DNA from 2 places in the Proteiniborus sp. DW1 genome. Region 2 is predicted to be linked to the other one. Evidence: riboswitches for the same ligand, from Rfam matches in the RefSeq annotation. Region 2 holds a riboswitch; the other holds the start of a gene.
The links. Region 2 has a riboswitch for FMN ahead of DW1_RS01725 (ECF transporter S component). Riboswitches for the same ligand answer to the same signal wherever they lie in the genome.

Region 1: linked by a shared signal. The riboswitch ahead of ribD (bifunctional diaminohydroxyphosphoribosylaminopyrimidine deaminase/5-amino-6-(5-phosphoribosylamino)uracil reductase RibD) and the one ahead of DW1_RS01725 (ECF transporter S component) in region 2 are both predicted to bind FMN.

Annotation. Positions count from the first base shown of each region.
Region 1 is NZ_FMDO01000056.1:71,924-76,354, reverse strand. Features, by position in the region: gene DW1_RS13815 (WG repeat-containing protein) at 1-566, shown strand, start outside; gene DW1_RS13810 (arsenate reductase family protein) at 1,180-1,536, shown strand; partial or broken gene DW1_RS15345 (ATP-binding protein) at 1,936-2,052, shown strand; FMN riboswitch at 2,191-2,304, shown strand; gene ribD (bifunctional diaminohydroxyphosphoribosylaminopyrimidine deaminase/5-amino-6-(5-phosphoribosylamino)uracil reductase RibD) at 2,443-3,528, shown strand; gene DW1_RS13800 (riboflavin synthase) at 3,533-4,183, shown strand; gene DW1_RS13795 (bifunctional 3,4-dihydroxy-2-butanone-4-phosphate synthase/GTP cyclohydrolase II) at 4,202-4,431, shown strand, end outside.
Region 2 is NZ_FMDO01000007.1:78,140-82,570, reverse strand. Features, by position in the region: gene tsaB (tRNA (adenosine(37)-N6)-threonylcarbamoyltransferase complex dimerization subunit type 1 TsaB) at 1-427, opposite strand, end outside; gene tsaE (tRNA (adenosine(37)-N6)-threonylcarbamoyltransferase complex ATPase subunit type 1 TsaE) at 460-924, opposite strand; gene DW1_RS01725 (ECF transporter S component) at 1,145-1,747, opposite strand; FMN riboswitch at 2,018-2,135, opposite strand; gene DW1_RS01720 (amidohydrolase) at 2,311-3,468, opposite strand; gene DW1_RS01715 (ATP-binding protein) at 3,629-4,431, opposite strand, start outside.

The DNA of each region.
Region 1 (4,431 bases), on a different contig from region 2:
ATTTAAATAATTATAATATTGAACATTTTTTCTCAGAGGGATTGGCTCGTTTTAAAATAGGGTTGGTGTCTAAAGAGGGCGGAAGTATTACTTGTTATCAGTTCGGTTATATTAATAAGGATGGAGAAGTAATGATTAGTCCTAACTATATAAATGCTGGCAATTTTTCCGAAGGTTTAGCCTTTGTAAACAAGGGATATTATAGGGCAAATGTGACTTATAATATTACATATCCAGATGGTACTTTTGTAGCAAAGAGGATAGAAAACTATGTAGAAAATGATTTAGGATATATTGATAAGCAGGGCAATGTGGTAATTGATTTGCCTAAGGAAATAGTATTTGCGGGAGATTTCAATGAAGGGATGGCACCAGTTGCTATCAAAAAAGGTGATGCTTATCTATGGGGATTTATTAACAGAGAAGGTAAACAAGTCATACCAACAGAATTTACTAATGTCTATCCCTTTAGTGAAGGCTATGCTAGGGTAGATTTAGCCGATGGCACCTGTAAGTTTATAGATAAGAATGGAAATTACTTAAGAATAAGAAAAGGAATTAACTAAAAAAGAACTACAGTCTTATCAAGGAATTCAATTAGGAGGTAAGGTAACTAATAACCTACACAAACCCGGCAATTGGGCTGTGGTGGAACAGATGACTCAAGTCCGTCAAATATATTATCTTCTTCTAGTTGCTGTACAATGAAACGAGGAGCTCAAAGAGAATATCTGCACTTGATTCAGATAAATTCTATTAAATCGCCATTTTCAGAAAAAACCTGAGTAAACTACCTGCTAAGTGGGTAGTTTTGATTTTTACGTAATCGATATATACCTAATATTGCTAATATGTTTTGAGATAGGACACACTCAAACAGTATTCATTCTATCTGTTTGTGTCATGTTTATGTCGGAATACTGCTTGTAATGAAATTACTGAAGAAGCAGATGTAAGTCTTATGTCAAGAAATCTTTATTTTATTCTTTTAAGGTATGTATCAACCGATTTAAACTTTAGTAAATTGGGAAAGTTGGTAGATTAGGTTAATTAATTGAATTTGGTATGGAAAAGATATATTATATATACATAAACATTATACGTACTAAGCAAATTGATGCGTAATATGGTAAGAATTATTAGAAAGAGTTCCGCTAAAAAGGAGAAAGGAGATAGATTATGATATTTTTGTGTTATCCGAAATGTACCACCTGTCAGAAGGCTAAGAAATGGTTGAAGGCAAATGAAGTTGCCTTTGAAGAAAGGCATATCAAAGAAAACAATCCTTCAATAGAAGAGTTGAAGAGTTGGCATAAAACAAGTGGCTTGGCATTGAAGAAGTTCTTCAATACTAGCGGACAGCTATATAGAGAACTGAAGCTGAAGGATAAGCTTCCTACTATGAGTGAGGATGAACAGTATAATCTATTGGCATCAGACGGTATGCTTGTAAAGCGTCCTATCCTTATTGGTGATGACTTTGTGCTGGTAGGTTTTAAGGAAACTGATTGGAAGACTGCCCTTGATATTGAATGACAAACCCTACCTGCTTTATAGGAAGCGGGTTTTTGTGGCTTTTTGTCAATAGTTGGGGTGGGATTTTCTTAATCTTGTCCCATTACTAATCTTAGCCTTAATTTAATATAAAGATGGATTTAGATAAAGTTATCCATTCTCCTTTAGTATAGCCTAGTTCCTGCTTTTAGTATCTTGTGAACTGTATCCTTAAAATTATATTCTTTAGGTAAATAACTATCAAAATATTAGTGAAACACATGGATATCAAAAGACCAGAGCAGCGAACAAGGTTTTAGCCTGTATTATGGAAATGGATGCCTGTAAAATTTTATTCGATGTTGGAGTAGTGACTTGTTTTTTGTAAAATCATTTGTTTCATGTAGTTAAATAACAATCTAAAATAAAGGAGCTAAGATTATGAGCGAAAATTGCAATAAAAGCTGTAACAGTTGTTCAGAGGCCTGTGCTGACAGAAAGGAAAAGAAAAATGATTTTTCTGAGAAGCCACATAAAATGAGCAGTATCAAAGTGGTGGAAGCGTACCTACAAGGTTAATTAAAGCTTAAAGTTCTATTTGTTATGTGAATCTGCAAAGAGATGGAACTATTTAAGTTTGATTTATTGACATATTTATATTATTGTGTTAAAGTTTAACATGTAAAAACTGAATAAATAAATCTTCAGGGCAGGGTGTAATTCCCTACCGGCGGTATAGCCCGCGAGCCGTAAGGTTGATTCGGTGAAATTCCGAAGCCGACAGTATAGTCTGGATGGGAGAAGATACTTTTAAGTAATTTGAGCTATAAGCTTATGTTTTATCATAATACTTATAATCAAGACAATTTTTAGAGGCTTTATACCCTGGGATTTATCTCAGGGTTTTTTGATTATCCAATACTGGAGTGATGTCTTAATATGGAATACATGAAAAGAGCATTAGAACTGGCAAAGAGAGGAATAGGGTATACAAATCCAAATCCATTGGTAGGAGCAGTTATAGTAAAAGAAGGTAGAATTATTGGTGAAGGCTATCATAAGGCTTATGGTCATCATCATGCAGAGATTAATGCGTTTTTTAACGCTACTGAGGATGTTAAAGGTGCAACTATGTATGTTACTTTAGAACCTTGCTCTCATTATGGAAAAACTCCGCCTTGTGCTAAAGCAATCGTTGAGAAAGGAATAAAGAAAGTAGTTATAGGGCTAAAGGACCCTAATCCTATAGTAGCCGGAAAAGGTATCCAAATTTTAGAGGAAGCTGGTATAGAAGTGATTGTAGGAGTTCTTGAGGATGAAGTGAAAAGATTAAATGAAATATTTCTTAAATATATAACTACAAAGAAACCCTTCGTAATAATGAAAACTGCAATGACCCTTGATGGTAAAATTGCTACCTATACAAATGAATCTAAGTGGATTACTGGAGAGCTTTCTAGGAAATATGTTCATGAATTAAGGCATAGGGTATCTGGAATTATGGTTGGCATAGGTACAGTGCTTGCAGATGACCCATATTTGACAACTAGATTAGATGATAGAAAAGGCTGTGACCCCATAAGAATAATTGTAGACAGCAGTGGAAGAATTCCCCTTGAAGCAAAGGTATTAAACCTTGAATCAAATGCAGTGACTATCATAGCAGTTTCTAGTAAAGCTGATAAGGGAAAGGTAAAGATGCTTAAAGAAAAGGGGGCTGAAGTCATTATAGTGCCTTCCAAAAATGGAGGAGTTGACTTGACTTTTCTTATGAAGGAGCTAGGAGAGAGAAAGATTGATAGCATTTTATTAGAAGGGGGAAGCCAACTTAATTATAGTGCCTTAGAGGAAGGAATAGTTGATAAGATAAATGCATTTATTGCTCCGAAAATTATTGGAGGAAATACTGCAAAAACTCCAGTTGGTGGGCTGGGAAAAGCACATATGAAAGACGCAATAAACCTTGAAAATATGGATATTCACCGTTTTGGGCAAGACATAATGATAGAAGCATACATTAGAAAGGAGGGTTAAAAAAATGTTTACAGGATTGGTAGAAGAGATTGGAATAGTTGAATCTGTGGTGAAATCTACAAAATCCTCAAGAATAACAATCAAAGCAAGAAAAGTTCTAAAAGGGATAAAGCTAGGAGACAGCATATGCACTAATGGAGTATGTCTCACTGTAACCTCTTTTGACAGCAACAGGTTTAGTGTAGACGTAATGGCAGAAACAATAAGGAGGAGTAATTTGGGGCATTTCTTACCTGGAGATGAAGTTAATCTTGAAAGAGCCTTAAGGTTAGGGGATAGCTTAGGTGGACATATTGTTAGTGGGCATATTGATGGAATGGGGACCATTGAAAATTTTCAACAGGAAGATAATGCAGTATGGATTACAGTTGCAACTTCTCCTGAAATATTAAAATATATTGTGCCAAAAGGTTCAATTGCAATAGACGGAGTAAGTCTTACTGTAGCATATGTAGATGATTTTGCATTTAAAGTTTCTATCATTCCTCACACTAAGGATATGACTACTCTATTAAGCAAGAAGATTGGAGATAAGGTCAACTTAGAATGTGACATGATAGGTAAATATATTGAAAAGCTTATTGAAGCAAAAGAGCAGGTAGTAGTTAATAAAGGAATAGATCTTAAATTTTTAACTGAACATGGGTTTGCATAAAGAAAATGGGGGATGAGAATGAATATGTTTGATACAATAGAGGAAGCAATAGAAGATATAAGGCTAGGTAAGATGATAGTCGTAGTAGACGACGAAGATAGGGAAAATGAGGGAGATCTTTTAATGGCTGCAGAAAAGGTAACACCAGAAGCTATCAATTTTATGGCAAAATACGGTAGAGGGCTTATATGCTTACCTATTATAAGAGAGCGATTAGAAGAATTAAATATTCTATCAATGGTGGAACG
Region 2 (4,431 bases):
CTAAAGCTGCTTGCTCTTTGATTATATGTAAATTCCCATTAGTCCATTTATATATTCCTGTAAATACTCTATCCCTTCTAGCATCCATTATAGGAACTACTATTCCTTCACAATATGGTAAATTAAAGGCAAGTGCATCAAGTGTAGGTACTCCTATTACTTTTTTGTTTACTGATTGGGCTAGTCCATTTACTGTAGCTACTCCTATTCTTAGTCCAGTAAATGAGCCTGGTCCCTTTGCAACTGCAAATATATCTATGTCTTCAGGTTTTAAACTTAAGCTACTAAGTACTTCTTTTATCATAGGCATTATTTTCTGTGAATGAGTTAGCTTATGATTGAGAGTGTACTCCACTAATAGCCTATCGTCATCTATTATTGCACATGTTGCAGACACGCTGGATGTATCTATGGCTAAAACTTTCATTTTTTCAGCTCCTTTATCTATCAATAATCGTATTATATTTTCTCTGAAAGTAATTTAATGATATTTATATATTTTTCTCCATTTCCATATATAATTATCTCTCTATTATCTATATTATCTTTTTTATTGATTTCAATATTCAGTCTTTCCTTAGGGAGTATTTCTTTAATTATGTCTGCCCATTCTATAATAGATACTCCATCTGAATAAAAGTACTCTTCATATCCTAAATCATACATTTCATCTACATCGTTAATTCTGTAGACGTCAAAATGATATAACGGGCATCTGCCCTGGTATTCATTTATTATAGTAAATGTAGGGCTGGTTACATAGTCATCTACATCTAAGCCTTTTGCTATAGACTGAGTCATAGTAGTCTTACCTGCACCTAAATCACCTGTCATGCATATTACTTCGCCACCTGTTAGAAGTTTACCAAGTATGTAGCCGACTTTTTCTGTTTCTGTTATGTTATTTATATTTATTTTAAGCAATTGCTTCATCCTTCCTTTTTATCTAATAAAAACTTCTATGAAACTCTAATAAACTGAGGAAGTCTTATTGAAACCCATTTTGCAAAAAGTTAATAATAAAGGAAATTTAAGACTTTCCTATGGGTTACAAAACTATTATATCCAGTTTAAGATGGATATACAAGTATATAAAAAAATCACCCTGTATCTGCAGGATGATTAAAGACTACTAAAATATTAATTATCTGTGTAATATTGGTGATACTCTTTTATATAGTGGTATTGTTATAAGCGATACCATAACTCCTTTTACGAAATTAAAAGGTAATATACCGCACAATATAAAACTTTTATAGTCTGTGACAAATCTGTTTACCTGTGCCCCCATCTCTACGTATTTGTCTACTGATACTCCAAATAACTTTGCATAGAAAGGTATAAGGAAATAATAGTTTAGAACTGAAGCTACAAGTGTCATAGCTATGGTTGCAACTATCATACCTGATATAGCACTCTTAAATGATTTATACTTTTGATAAATAAATCCTGCAACAAAAACGAATATACTTCCTACAAAAAAGTTTGCAAGTTCTCCTACTGCTGCTGTTGTAGTACCTTCAATTGCTAAATTTAAAATATTCTTAATTAACTCAATAACTACTCCTGCTATTGGACCTAATGCAAATGCACCTATTAATGCTGGAATATCACTTAAGTCTACCTTTAAAAAAGGTGGTGTAAACCATAAAGGCATTTCAAAGTACATTATTAAAAATGCTAAAACTGATAGTACTGCTGTTTTTACCATTGTCCTTGTGTTAATTTGTCCTTTTACCATTAACATTATACCATCCCTCCAAATCATAATTTTCCTTCAGAGCAATTGGTATTCACAGTCAGCAACACAAATTTATTCGATCAACTACCCTCCATAAATTTGGTGCTCGGTGCGTTTGACCTACCTACGATTCTTTCGGAAAAGCATCCGAAACAATCGGGTTAAGTCATAAAAAAGCCCTGAAGAATAACATCAGGGCTTGATAAGCTAATCTATATCCGTTAATCACTGTCAGCTTCGAAAAAATTCGAAATACATTATGTAAATGGATATTAGCAAAACCTTCTCTCATCCAGACTTTACTGTCGGTCTTGGAATCTCACCAAGTCAACTGCATTAGCAGCTCGCGGACTATACCGCCGGTCGGGAATTACACCCTGCCCTGAAGATTTTAATATTATATTTTTAACAATTTAATTATCTCATAATAGTATTATATTGTCAATAATGATTAGAAAACTAACTTCTCCAAAAATCTTTTGTTTTCTACTCCACCATCCCTTTAGTTTTCGTTCAATTTCTACACAATACAAAAAGCAGAGAAACTTCTCCGCTTTTTTCGTCATAATCTATTTTATTCTCTTTCCATCAATAAATACAGAATGAGTCTTACAGCCTAAATCTGTTAATGGATTTCCATCAAATATTACTATATCTGCATCTTTGCCTACTTCTATGCTTCCAACTCTATCTTGTATTCCTAATATTTCAGCTGGATTGATTGTAATGGCTTTGAATGCTTCCATTTCATCTAATCCTGCTCTAACTGCTAAACCTGCACAGATTGGAAGGTACTGTAGTGGTATTACAGGTGAATCTGTCATTATGGCTATTTTAACTCCTGCATCATGTAGCACCTTAGGAGTATCAAATGTAAGGTTTCTAAGTTCAAATTTTGACCTGTCAGAAAGAGTAGGTCCTACTATAGCTGGTTTCCCTTCATTTGCAAGATGAGTAGCTATTAAATGTCCTTCTGTACAGTGTTCTAGAGTAATATCTATATCAAATTCCTTTGCTATTCTTATAGCTGTAAATATGTCATCAGCTCTATGAGCATGAGCTTTTAGTGGAAGTTCCTTTCTAATAACCTTTGCCATTGCTTCCATTTTCATATCAAATTCCGGAGCTTTGGACGGGTCATCCTTTGATTTTTCCAGTTTCTCTACATATCTTTTAGCCTTAGAAAGTGTATCTCTAAGTATGGCAGCAGTAGCCATCCTAGTAACTGGAGATTTCTTTTGGCCATCGTATACTCTTTTCGGATTTTCTCCAAAGGCAATTTTCATAGCCAATGGTTCTTTTACTATCATATCATCTATTCTATCTCCATAAGTCTTTATAGCAACAAACTGTCCTCCTACTACATTTGCACTACCTGGACCTGTAGCTACACATGTAACTCCACCTTCTCTAGCTTCTTTAAATGTAACATCCATTGGATTTATTCCATCTATGGCTCTTAGGTGTGGTGTAACTGGATCAACAAATTCATTTCCATCACTACCTTCAAATCCTATTCCATCTTCCCACATTCCTAAATGGCAATGTGCATCTATAAAGCCTGGTGTAACTAATCTACCTTCTACATCAATTATCTCTGCATCAAGTGGAGCAACTATATCCCTGCCTACCTCTTTTATCTTTCCATCCTCTACTAAAATACTCCCATTTTCTATTACTCCGTTTTCCGTCATTGTATAGATTCTGGCATTCTTAATTAATAGCATCAAAATTCCCCCTTGTTAATATATTGAACTATAGTTAAACAGTAGCTAAAGATAGTTAAACAATAATAAACTATCGCTAAACTATTGTTACACTAGTCTTATAAAACAAAATAAATGTTTTCATGTAAGTCCCTAGGATAAATGAATTCCCCGTTACAGCTTATAATATATTTTTAATAGCTTGGGCTAATTCCTCCATAGTAATTGGCTTTCTCAATATTAGATCTATGCTGTTATGGTCTTCCTTTTTTAATCTTTCAGGCCAACCAGTTAGTATCATAAATTTAATATTAGAATATTTTTCTTTTACTTGTTGGCTCAAGCTTATACCATTCAACTCAGGCATAGCTAAATCACATACAATTATATCATATTTTTTTTGTAATAACCTATGTATTACTTTTGTGCTTTCAGTTTCTATATCAGCATGTAGGCCAATAGTTTTTAACATCTCCACCACCGTATTTCCAACCTGTGGTATATCGTCTACAACTAGAATATTAACTTCTTTGTCTAAGTTTAGGTTGATGTCAGTATCTGAATCAAATGATATAAGAGCATCTTCCTTTTCTATGTATTTATTAAAGTATAATTTAAATGTGGAACCTTTACCTATCTCACTTTTAAGCTTGATATTTCCCTCATGGGCATTTATGATGTCTCTTACAATACTAAGACCTAAACCTGTACCATTTACCCCCTTAGTACTATAAAAAGGTTCGAAAATTTGTTCTCTGACCTCATCCGAAATACCTGGGCCTGTGTCACTTATTTCAATTACTACTTTATCATCTTCATCATAAGTCTTAATAGTAAGAGTACCACCCTGTTCCATTGCATCCATAGCATTTGATAATAAGTTTATAATTACTTCTCTTATTTCATGCTCTACGCAATATATTTTGCTATTAGATTTAAGCTCCTTAATTATAATAAGATTATTACCATGTGTTTCATAGAAGT